Regions from separate parts of the Ornithinibacillus liuyingii genome, predicted to be linked through region 2. Evidence: predicted binding sites of a transcription regulator. Region 2 holds the regulator's gene; the other holds the start of a gene.
The links. Region 2 encodes Rex, which represses fermentation and respiration genes when NADH is low (regulators of the CRP and FNR family bind a similar motif). Its sites were predicted from a motif close to TTGTGAAATATTTCACAA; they were not measured.

Region 1 (6,285 bases), on a different contig from region 2:
AACAGCCCAGACAATAGCTTGAATGATACCTAAACGATTAATCTTCGGTGTTAGTTTACGACCTCTTAGATGCGGTATTAACCAATAGCTAATTCCAAAGAAAGTTAGCATTACGGTTGTAGCAACAGTCAAATGGAAGTGACCTGTTACCCAAATCGTATTGTGTACTACTGCGTTCATTTGGTGTGATGCGTTTATAATTCCGCCAGCGCCACCAGGAATAAAGGCTACCATTCCAATAAATGGAGCTAGGAAACGGACATCTTTCCAAGGTAACTTTTTTAACCAGCCAAATAATCCTTTTGCACCTTTACGACGACCAGTAATTTCGAATGTTGCAAACATGGAAAACGCGGTCATTAAACTTGGAATGACAACCATAAAGGTTAATACCACTTGAATGAACTTCCATGTTGGATCTATACCAGGTTCTGTTAACTGATGGTGAAATCCAACTGGGATCGAGAAGAATAGGAATAATACAAATGACATTCTAGCTAATGAATCACTAAATAATTTACCACCGATGATTTTAGGAATAATAGCATACCAAGCCATATATGCAGGCAGTAACCAGAAATAGACTAATGGATGACCAAAATACCAAAATAATGTTCTGCTTACCAACACATTAATGGTTTCTGCAAATCCAAGAGACCATGGGATAAACTGAATGAGTACTGCTACAGCAACACCTAATGAAGCAATAAACCATAGAATGGTATTGATGGTAACCATAAAGGCAAGAAGTGGTGATTTTTCACCTGGATGTGCTTTTTTCCAAACAGCTAATTGATGCCAGTTGACAAATCCAGCTATCCAGCTACCAACAACAACTAATGCAAGCCCAATATAGAATACCGGATGTGCTCGAAGTGGTGCATAGAATGTATAGAGTACACTTGCTTCACCAAGCAGAATCATGGTAGCTGTTAGAATCGTACCGATTACCATAATCCAAAAGGCAATCCATGCAATCTTACGTTGTTTATCTGAAATACCTACTGTTTTTCCCATTAAGGAAAAATGAAACCCTATAATAAAGTAGGTGGTTAAGACTAGCCCTAAAATGACACCATGTACGGTAAGAACTTGATAATAGTCAATCCCAAATGGTAAGGTGAATTTTCCTGTACGTACGAAAACTTGTAGTAAGCCCATTAGTCCACCTATAAATAATGAGATAAATGCAATAGATAGAAACGACATATAAAGTCTTGATTCAGGTTTAGATATAGGTAATGCCAGAGCGGAAGTTTGTTTATCGATTACTTTTCTTGCTAACTGCATTATTCATACACCTCCAAGGTGGCATACATTAGATGATGCCCAATTCCACAATACTCGTTACATACAATGGTATACGTACCAGGTTTGTTCATAACGGTTTCGAGACTACTTACATAACCTGGTTCAACCATCATGTTTACATTTGTGCCAGCAACATTAAAACCGTGAACAACATCTTTTGTTGCTACCTGGAATAGAACCGTTGATCCTTTAGGAATCCGGATGTGTTTCACCGAATTTCCTTCCTCATCCTTTCCCATGTCATAATAGAAGGCACTAGCAGCAATGTTTACGATATACTTATCATCGTCTACCTGTGTTAACCCTAAGTTTTCTGGTTTAAAGGCTTCATTTGACTCAATATTGTTTGGGTCGATTGTAACGCCATGACTTTGTGGATGTGTTCCTTGCCAGAATGCGCCATAACCTAGCACGCTTAAGAATACAATTAGGGAACCAATTCCAAATGTTAACCAGATTTTTTCATACTTATGCAAATGCATCCTCATTCACACTCCTTTTCTTAGTTACCTCGAAATAAATAACGCAAATGCACCAATCCAACTGATGATGATAAATACACCTAATAGCATTACTGAAATGAAGGTACCTTTTAGTTCGGGCTTTTCTTTCTCAGATGCTTTTTTTGTTTCTTGATTTCGCATAAGAGATCCTCCCTTTTGATTTGTTAGTTATTACACCTTCATCATACACAAATTTCCAATACAGAAAATGCCAATCAGCTAACGTTCATCTTTTGTTCAATAGTGCCTTGGAATCCTTGGTATTACTGCGTTTTATAAGAAGAGAACGAAATGAAATGTGGCAGAAATATGTAAAAATAAGTAATAAATTATGAAAAGCGTAACAAACTAACTTCAAAAATGGCTTTTTAAAAGGTGAGACCATGACAATTATTTGTTCTGTTGGGAGAGCTATACCAAAATATGAAATAGCTCAAAATCAAGTAAAAGATTTAGTACAGAAGATTTTTCAGTACTCAGAAAGGGAAGTAACGAGACTTTTACCAGTATTTGATAATGCTTCGATCCAATCTAGACAATTTGTAGTAGAGGAGGATTGGTTTTTAACGGATCACAGCTTTGAAGAACGTAATGGCTTGTACCAGCAATATTCGATTGATTATGCTACTCAAGCAATGGATGATTGCTTACAGCGTGCTAATCTGACAGAGGCAATATCCTATGAGGATATTGACTTACTTTCATTTGTATCTAGTACCGGTGTTTCTACTCCTTCTGTGGATGCCTATTTGATGAACAAACGTCCATTTCGGCCTAATGTAGACCGAATGCCTCTTTGGGGATTAGGGTGTGCTGGTGGAGCGATTGGATTATCTAGAGTGTTTAATTGGCTGAAGGCCAATCCAAGTAAAGTCGCTATGCTAGTCACTTGTGAGCTGTGTAGTCTTACATTTCAAAAAACAGATAATAAGAAAAGTAATTTAGTTGGAACAGCTTTATTTGGAGATGGGATTAGTGCTGTATTACTCATTGGAGAAAAGTCTCCGTTTCGCAATAAGCTGAATAAGCCCTTACCGGTTATTCAATCTTATAGCTCGTATACCGCGAAGAATTCTACAGATGTAATGGGGTGGAAGGTAGTCAATACAGGATTTGAAGTTATTTTCTCAAAGAGTATTCCTACACTAGTTAACACCGTTTGGAAGCCCCATATGGAAATGTTTTTACAGGATACGGGTTTACAGGTAGAGGATATTCATAGTGTTATCGCACATCCTGGAGGAAAGAAGGTAATCGAAGCCATGATAAACGCATTACATATTCCGAAAGAGAGACTTAAATATACGTATAAGATACTAGAAGATCATGGCAATATGTCCTCCTCCACGGTGCTCTATGTTTTACGAGAATGGTTACAGCAGGATATGGTACCTGGAAATAAAGGCATTGTCTGTGCATTAGGGCCTGGTTTTAGTTCTGAAATATTATTACTGGAGTGGGATGAATAATGGCATTATGGATGTGGATGTTAATTTTATTTATTATTGGACAACGATTAGTAGAATTAGTTATTGCTAAACAAAATGAGAAATGGATGAAGGCAAGAGGGGGAATCGAAACAGGAAGTGCACATTACAAATGGTTTATTTATTTACATATTCTGTTTTTTATAAGCGTCTTTTTAGAAACATCGATGAAATTGGTTAATCAGGAGGTTGTCTTTAGTTATTTCTATTTTTTCGTATTTTTATTGGCACAGTTGGCTAGGTTTTGGTGCATCTACTCTCTTGGGCGATTTTGGAACACTAAAATCATTGTTATGCCTAGAGTGGCCTTAATTAAAAAGGGTCCTTATAAATATATAAAGCATCCGAATTACGTTATTGTAGCTGTTGAACTCTTTGTGATTCCGATGTTATTTGGTGCGTATCTAAGTGCAATTGTATTCCCAATACTCCATGTGTTGTTATTAAGGATTCGAATTCCAGCAGAGGAGAAAGCATTAACTTCGATACCAAAGCTATAAAAAAACGGTAATCAACTTTGATTACCGTTCTTCATTATATAGGTTTTTTTATTTTTTAACTACGTTAGCTGCTTGTGGACCACGTTCACCTTCAACGATCTCGAAGGAAACTTCTTGGCCTTCTTCTAGTGTCTTAAAGCCTTCACCTTGGATAGCTGAATAGTGAACGAATACATCGTTCCCACCTTCAACAGAAATGAAACCATAGCCTTTTTCTGCATTAAACCATTTTACTACTCCGTTTTCCATGTAAATAATCCTCCTAAAACCTTCACGTAATCGTGATAATACAAATCAGAAAAATGAGTATCAAAAAAGGCAGCTCTTAAAGAAAGACTGGATCATATCAACCCACTTCTTCCGTTCGAAGCTACCACTTTTAATGATCCATAAATCTTCATTGCTTGTGATAAATATAGCTTATTTTGATATGTCAGTCAAGTTGCAAATTGGTATATAATACGGAATAATCCAATCTGTCTGTTATTTAACTGACATTCATTGTATAATTATAGTATGTTGTTTATTAGCTGAAATATGTATTATTTTATTTTTTTCTGGTCAGCAAAAAATGTTAAAAGGAGATAAGAAGAATGAAAATGAAGTCCGATATAGAAATCGCACAAGAAGCTACGTTAAAGCCGATACATAAGATTGCTGAAGAACTTAATTTATCCGATGAAGATTATGAACCCTATGGCCATACAAAGGCTAAATTATCCGATCGGCTTTTGGCTAAATTAGCTGATAAACCGAATGGGAAAGTGATTTTAGTAACTGCCATTAGTCCGACACCAGCGGGAGAAGGGAAATCCACAGTTACTGTAGGTCTTGGACAAGCATTGAATAAGATTGGAAAAAAGACTGTCATTGCACTACGAGAGCCTTCACTTGGTCCGGTAATGGGAATTAAAGGTGGCGCAGCTGGTGGTGGATACTCCCAAGTACTTCCAATGGAAGATATAAATTTGCATTTCACCGGTGACTTACATGCTATTACAAGTGCTAATAATGCTTTAGCAGCTATGATTGATAACCATATTCATCAGGGGAATGAATTAAATATTGACCCAAGAAGAATTGAATTTAAACGGGTTATGGACATGAATGACCGCGCTTTAAGACAAATTGTAGTCGGTCTTGGTGGACCGTTACGAGGAGTTCCTAGAGAGGATGGCTTCAATATTACGGTTGCTTCAGAGATTATGGCAATCCTATGTTTGTCTAACGATTTACAGGACCTAAAGAACCGAATTTCTAATATTGTTATTGGCTATACCTACGAAGAAGAGCCCGTTTATGCTCGAGATTTGAAGGTAGAGGGTGCTTTAACACTCCTTTTGAAGGATGCGATTAAGCCTAATTTAGTCCAAACAATCGAAAATACACCAGCCATCATACATGGTGGCCCTTTTGCTAATATTGCACACGGATGTAATAGTATTATTGCTACAAAGACAGCAGCGAAATTAGGAGAATATGTAGTAACAGAAGCGGGATTTGGTGCAGATTTAGGAGCGGAAAAGTTCCTTGACATTAAGACCAGAGCTGGAAATATTGAAACCGATGCAGTAGTCATTGTTGCGACAGTGCGGGCTTTAAAAATGCATGGTGGTGTGCCAAAGGATGAGCTTACAGTAGAAAATATTGACGCACTGAAGGCTGGTATGGAAAACCTTCAAAAGCATATTGAAACGATCCAGTACTTTGGCTTACCATTTGTGATTGCTATTAATCAATTTCCAACAGACACAACGAATGAAGTGGAATATATTAAAGCATGGTGTGAGGAAAGCAACTATGAAGTAGCATTGACAAATGTATGGGCTCAGGGAGGAGAAGGTGGAATAGAACTCGCTGAAAAAGTTGTCCAAACGATTGAATCAAAAGAAAAACAGTTTAAGCATGTTTATGAGCTAGAGGATGCATTAGATACGAAAATCATTAAAATCGCTAAAACCGTATATGGTGCGGATGGCGTAGAATTTTCATCCAAAGCCAAAAAACAGCTTGCTTTCTTTGAAAAGCAAGGCTGGGGGAACTTACCGGTTTGTATGGCAAAAACACAGTATTCATTGTCGGATAACCCTGCATTACTTGGACGACCAACGGGCTTTACAATTACGATAAGAGAGTTCCGCCCTTCTATCGGAGCTGGATTTATTGTCGCATTAACCGGTGATATTATGACGATGCCAGGACTTCCAAAGAAACCAGCCGCCTTAAAGATGGATGTAACAGAAGATGGTAAGATTGTAGGGCTATTTTAATGAACCAAAACGAACAAATTTTAGCGATTCAAGCATATTGTCAAAAACTTTTTGGCAAAGATTCAACCGGACATGACTTTTTTCATTTAAAACGGGTAGCAAGACTTGCAAGTCAAATTGCAAAACAAGAGAATGCGAACACTTTTATCTGTGTATCAGGTGCTTGGCTTCATGATGTTGGAGATCATAAATTGTTCGATGCCCCTGCAAGAGC
Region 2 (6,285 bases):
ATTGGATTAACTACAGCTAAAACATTAGCCTGGTCTTTAAATATCCCGGTGGTAGGTGTGTCAAGCTTAGAGTTATTGGCTTACCGTGCAGTCTTTTCTGATGCTCTAATATGCCCGTTTTTTGATGCAAGGAGAGGTCTGGTTTATACAGGCTTGTATGAAAACAGGCAAGGAAAATTAGTACAAATAATAGAAGAACAGAATACTACTTTTGCTGATTGGTTGGACAGACTCGCAGGCTTGGATAAAAACGTTATTTTCTTAAGCCCGGATATTGAGAAGAATAGAGAAATCATAGTAGAAAAGCTGGGGAGCCAAGCAGTAATACCTGAAATGGCTTACCATATTCCCAAGCCTTCTGATTTAGTATTAGTTGCGGAGGACAAGGATATGGAAGAAACCCATGCATTAACACCAAATTATTTACGTTTAGCAGAAGCAGAAGCTAATTGGTTAGAGCAACAGAAGGATAAAGAAAATGGCTGAACTAACAATTAGAAAAATGGAATTAGCAGATATTGACCAAGTAATGCTTGTAGAGTTGGCGTCCTTTTCTTCTCCTTGGAATGAGCAGATCTTTAGGCAAGAACTAACGCAAAATCAGCATGCTTATTACTATATTATTGAGATTGATCAGAAGATAATTGGTTATGTAGGTATGTGGGTTGTATTTGATGATGTACAAATTACGAATATCGCGATACTCCCAGGGTTTAGGGGTCAGAAGCTAGGGGAAAAGCTATTTCGTTTTGCTTTACAACAAGCAATCGGTTTGGGGGCGACTAGGTTGTCTTTAGAGGTACGTGTAACGAATATTGTTGCCCAAAAGCTGTATCGAAAATTTGGACTCGTTCCTGGTGGAATTCGAAAAAACTATTATACAGACAATCAAGAGGATGCTGTAGTCATGTGGGTGAACTTAATATGAAGGATAAATATATACTTGGAATTGAAACAAGCTGTGATGAAACAGCGGTTTCCATAGTAAAGAACGGTAGAGAAGTACTATCTAATGTTGTTGCTTCGCAAATAGAAAGTCATAAGCGATTTGGAGGCGTGGTCCCAGAGATAGCCTCTAGACATCATGTAGAACAGATTACGCTAGTATTAGAGGAAGCATTTAATGAATCTGGTCTAGACTGGGATGATATTGACGCGATTGCGGTAACAGAGGGGCCAGGATTAGTTGGAGCACTTCTAATTGGTGTAAACGCAGCAAAGGCACTGGCCTTTGCGAAAGGAAAGCCGTTAGTTGGTGTTCATCATATTGCGGGACATATTTATGCTAATCGCTTAGAGGAGGAATTTCAATTTCCACTATTAGCGTTAATTGTCTCAGGAGGGCATACTGAGCTCGTTCTAATGAAAGAGCATGGCAGCTATGAAGTAATAGGCGAGACAAGGGATGACGCGGCTGGTGAGGCCTATGATAAAGTGGCTAGAATGTTAAATCTCCCCTATCCAGGAGGACCGCATATAGATCGACTCGCAGCAGAGGGTGATGCTGTTATTGATTTTCCGAGAGCATGGTTGGAGGAAGATAGTTTCGATTTTAGCTTTAGTGGGCTGAAATCAGCAGTTATTAACAAAATCCACAATGCCAAACAAAAAGGTATAACGTTCAAGCAAGAAGATATAGCAGCAAGCTTTCAGGCAAGTGTAATCGATGTATTAGCAACAAAGACGCTTAAAGCGGCAATGCAACATAATGTAAAGCAAGTAATCGTAGCAGGTGGTGTAGCTGCTAATAAAGGACTACGTGCAGAGCTTGAGGCCAAGTTTAAAGAGACCACGATTCCATTGTTAATACCACCTTTAAGGTTATGTACGGATAATGCCGCTATGATTGCAGCAGCAGGGACAATTAATTATGAACAAGGGAAGCGTTCTGGAATGGATTTAAATGCTAATCCTTCCTTACTATTACGTTAAGAAAATATCCACAGGGTTGTGGGTATTTTTTTCTTTTTCCTATTATATTGGCTTTTGTCATGTTAATAAAAAATGTGGATAACATTGAAATTCTATGTGGATAATGTGAATAAATTTGTTGATAATGGCTATATTGGGCGTTTGTAAGTGGATAACGTTGTGGATAGTAATGGTTTTCGTAATCCCCTTTGAATGAGTGGTTAAATACCAAATGAGGTAATGGAATATCTTTCAAGCTATCCGCAGTAAAGGAAAGGCAGGTTACTTAGAGCGTAACCTGCCTTCCTTATTAGCCCTGTAATAGGGTCCACTCATCCATCAAATTCTCGATTTCTTGTTTTACTTCATTGGTTTTATTGGTATATTCTAACGCCTTTTCATGGTTTTCGTACACTTCTGGTTTTGTCATTTCTTCCTCAAGAGATGCTAGCTCTTCTTCTAATCTTTCAATATCCTCTTCCAATTTAGCAATTTGTCGTTCTCTTTTTCGCTCTTCACTTTGGCGTTTTTTCTCTTCTTTAAAGCTTAATTTCTTTTCATTTGTAGCCTTAGGTTGATTTTCTTCTGCTTGTAGACGCTCTAACTCTTCTTCCTCCTGTTTTTTCTCGATATAGTAATCATAATCGCCGAGATAAACAGTAGCACCATCCCGTTGCATTTCGACCACTTTATCAGCGATCTTATTGATGAAGTAACGGTCATGGGATACAAAGACAATCGTTCCAGGAAAATCAATTAGTGCAGCTTCTAATACTTCCTTACTATCAATATCAAGATGGTTCGTCGGTTCGTCCAAAATTAATAGGTTCGCTTTTTGCATACGAAGCTTGGCAAGAGCGAGACGTGCTTTTTCTCCACCACTAAGGGATTGGACAGGCTTTAACACATCATCTCCGGAAAAGAGGAAATTGCCAAGAACCGTACGAATATCCTTTTCATTGACATGTGGATATTCATCCCATAATTCATTTAATACGGTCTTGTGTGAGCTTAAATTAGCCTGTTCTTGGTCATAGTAACCAATTTGTACATTCGTACCAAGTTGAATAGTTCCTTCACTAGGCGCTAACTTCCCTAGTATATTTTTGAGCAGGGTTGTTTTTCCGACTCCATTAGGGCCAACTAAGGCAATACTCTCACCGCGTGATACGTGAAACGTTACATCTTTAAAAATCGGGTCTCCTCCTTCATCATAGCGGAAGGAGAGATCGTTAATTTTTAAGACATCGTTCCCAGTTCGTTTCGTAATTTCAAATGTGATCGAAGCGGAAGATTCATCTCCTAAAGGTCTATCTAGTCGATCCATCTTCTCTAACTGCTTCCGTCTACTTTGTGCACGTTTAGTCGTGGATGCTCGTACTAAATTGCGTTGGATAAATTCCTCCATTTTCTTAATTTCGGTTTGCTGCTTCTCAAACTCTTTCATTTCCTGTTCAAAGTTGAGTGCCTTTTGCGTTAGAAAATCACTGTATGTTCCATGGTATCGCTTCGTGCGGTGGCGTGATATTTCATAAACCAGGCTTACGGTTTTATCAAGGAAATAACGATCATGCGAGACAATAACTACCGCACCTGGATAACTTAAAAGGTATTTCTCAAGCCAGGATAATGTATCGATATCTAGGTGGTTGGTCGGTTCGTCTAATATGAGTAAGTTTGGTTTCTTTAGTAATAGCTTCCCTAATGCAAGGCGCGTCTTCTGTCCACCACTTAACTCATTAATCGGTGTTTGGTCATCGTAATCTAGAAAGTTTAAACCAGATAGGACAGCCTTGATTTCAGATTCATAGCTGTATCCACCGTTCGTTTCAAAGTCCTGCTGCAAGCGGTCATATTCGGCCAATAATTTCTCTGCATCAGCTGGTTCTAGTTCATGTACTTGGGCCATTTTTGCTTCCATGGATCGTAGCTTCTTCTCTTGTAGAATTAAATCGGAGAAGACCTCTAACATTTCGTTCCAAATCGTGTTAGATGATTCTAGGCCGGTATGCTGTGATAAATAACCGATAGTGAGGTCCTTCGGCTTAATTAATTCACCGGTATCATAGGACATCTCACCAGCCATTATTTTAAGAAGGGTAGACTTTCCAGCACCATTCCGACCTACTATCGCTATTCTATCTTTATCTTTTATTTCTATTTTTATATTTGCTAATATTTCTTCAGCTCCAAATGATTTGGAGAGATCATTTAATTGCATAATTATCATCATGGTCACCTCTAGTAATTTAAGTGTATCCAAATATAGCCGTTCGAGCAATAATATTGTGAATATGTGAAGTTAATCACGACTTAATAGGAAAAATCTGATAAAATAGAAATTGGTACTAATTTATACATTATTATTGTTCCATTATGTTTTAAGCGAAGATTTGGATAGATGGTAAGGAGGAATCAGCTTGGATCAAAACAAAATACCACAAGCGACTGCTAAAAGACTCCCATTATATTATCGTTTTTTAAATAATTTACAAATGCAAGGAAAGACCCGTGTTTCCTCAAAGGAGCTAAGTGAGGCTGTCAAAGTGGATTCAGCTACTATTCGTAGAGATTTTTCCTATTTTGGAGCACTTGGGAAAAAGGGCTATGGGTATAATGTTGAATATTTATTAGGTTTTTTCCGGAAAACATTAGACCAGGATGAGCTTACCGAAGTAGCATTAATTGGGGTAGGTAATCTAGGTACAGCCTTTCTAAACTATAATTTCACAAAAAATAATAATACGAAAATTATGCTAGCCTTTGATGCGGACCCTGAAAAAGTGGGGAAAGAAATTGGTGGCGTTCCGATTTATCATATTGATGATATGGAAGAGAAACTAGGTAATGTAAAAGTAGCAATTCTAACCATACCGGCTCAAGAAGCTGACCGTATAACGGAACGATTAGTAGTAAAAGGTATCAAAGGTATTTTAAATTTCACACCAGCACGTATTACTGTACCGGACGATGTTCGCGTGCACCATATTGATTTAGCTATTGAATTACAGGCATTAGTGTATTTCTTAAAGCATTATCCGTTAGAGAAGATAGATAATGAGGAAGAGAATACATATTAGGAAGTTTTAACACACATCTCAGCTAATACATAAATAAGCTCCTACCAGATTGTAGGAGCTTTTACTTTCCATATAGTTATTTCTTTTTTATATTCTTTAACTTATAATGCAGTCGCATATAACGAATCCCAGCACCGAAGTCTAATGTAGCAAAAATAGCTAGCAGAATGGTCATGAAATTAAAAACCGTTTCTTCTGCAAAAGAAATTGCAACATAAATAAAAAAGACTCCCATCGTAAAGTATATTAGTGCCAAGGTCCTTGCGGTAATTCTCATAAATAATTAACCTCCGATTAGAATCATTTGGATCTGATTCCATTGCTGTTCAATCTGTTCAATTTGTTCTGGTGTAAGCGAGTATTGGTAGATGACGGAGATAGAATTTAACGTCATGTGAACAATAATCGGAACAATGATTTTTTTCGTTTTCACATACAGAAATGCAAATACAAATCCCATTGATGCGTATATTAGAATGTGCTCAGGTTCACCATGTATAATCCCGAAAATGAGTGCGGAAATTAACGCCGCAATAAAGAAATTAGTACGTTTATATAACGAAGCAAAAATAATCTTTCGGAAAATCACTTCTTCTAATATTGGTGCAATAATTGCAGGTACAATCGCGAATAATGGAACGGTCCTCGTAATCTGCATGATTGCTTGTGTATTTTCTGAACCTGTTCGGATACCAAATACGTTCATTTCTATCATGGTCGCAATACCTTGAGCGAAATAAGCCAAGAAGACTCCTAATACAGTCCATCCTATCACATCACTTGTAAACCACTTACTTCTAGTCTGGGACATCTGCATATCAGGTTTCATTAATATTAAAACAATAATTAAACCAATTGTAAAACTAAAGATGGAATAAAGGATTAGAGCTTCGAGTTGATGAGCAGGGAAAAGTCGAAGCAGTACGGGGCGAAAAATACCTCCTGAAAGTTGCATAGCTATATAAGTAAGAATGACCCACCAGTATCGTTTAGGCAATAGATTCAGCTCCTTAAAGTCTACATGTTTTATAGTATTAGCGACAAACTGATTCCTGTGTATTTTATCATATTCAAGCGATGGATAATAATAGAATCATCTCGGACAAGTTTTTTTTAAAAAAATATACAACTCTATACTTGCAAAACATAACATTTTTATTTATTATATTAATTGGAATTAGCACTCGGGTTTAGAGAGTGCTAACAAATGATTAAACTATATCAAAAAGGAATTAAGGAGGTTATCTTCATGATTAAACCACTAGGAGATCGTGTTGTTATCGAGCTTGTTGAA

Region 1: ACSKT4_RS11580 (cytochrome c oxidase subunit 2A) is a predicted target of Rex. The motif match lies at 2,144-2,161, and genes of this name have one in related genera.

Annotation. Positions count from the first base shown of each region.
Region 1 covers NZ_JBPWOS010000007.1:205,743-212,027, forward strand. The annotation lists gene ACSKT4_RS11570 (b(o/a)3-type cytochrome-c oxidase subunit 1) at 1-1,209, opposite strand, end outside; gene ACSKT4_RS11575 (cytochrome c oxidase subunit II) at 1,290-1,793, opposite strand; gene ACSKT4_RS11580 (cytochrome c oxidase subunit 2A) at 1,818-1,955, opposite strand; gene ACSKT4_RS11585 (type III polyketide synthase) at 2,198-3,283, shown strand; gene ACSKT4_RS11590 (isoprenylcysteine carboxyl methyltransferase family protein) at 3,283-3,801, shown strand; gene ACSKT4_RS11595 (cold-shock protein) at 3,850-4,050, opposite strand; gene ACSKT4_RS11600 (formate--tetrahydrofolate ligase) at 4,401-6,071, shown strand; gene ACSKT4_RS11605 (HD domain-containing protein) at 6,071-6,285, shown strand, end outside.
Region 2 covers NZ_JBPWOS010000004.1:2,380-8,664, forward strand. The annotation lists gene tsaB (tRNA (adenosine(37)-N6)-threonylcarbamoyltransferase complex dimerization subunit type 1 TsaB) at 1-486, shown strand, start outside; gene rimI (ribosomal protein S18-alanine N-acetyltransferase) at 479-928, shown strand; gene tsaD (tRNA (adenosine(37)-N6)-threonylcarbamoyltransferase complex transferase subunit TsaD) at 925-1,932, shown strand; gene ACSKT4_RS06215 (ABC-F family ATP-binding cassette domain-containing protein) at 2,222-4,141, opposite strand; gene ACSKT4_RS06220 (redox-sensing transcriptional repressor Rex) at 4,332-4,991, shown strand; gene ACSKT4_RS06225 (DUF4305 domain-containing protein) at 5,068-5,247, opposite strand; gene ACSKT4_RS06230 (lysostaphin resistance A-like protein) at 5,275-5,988, opposite strand; gene groES (co-chaperone GroES) at 6,241-6,285, shown strand, end outside.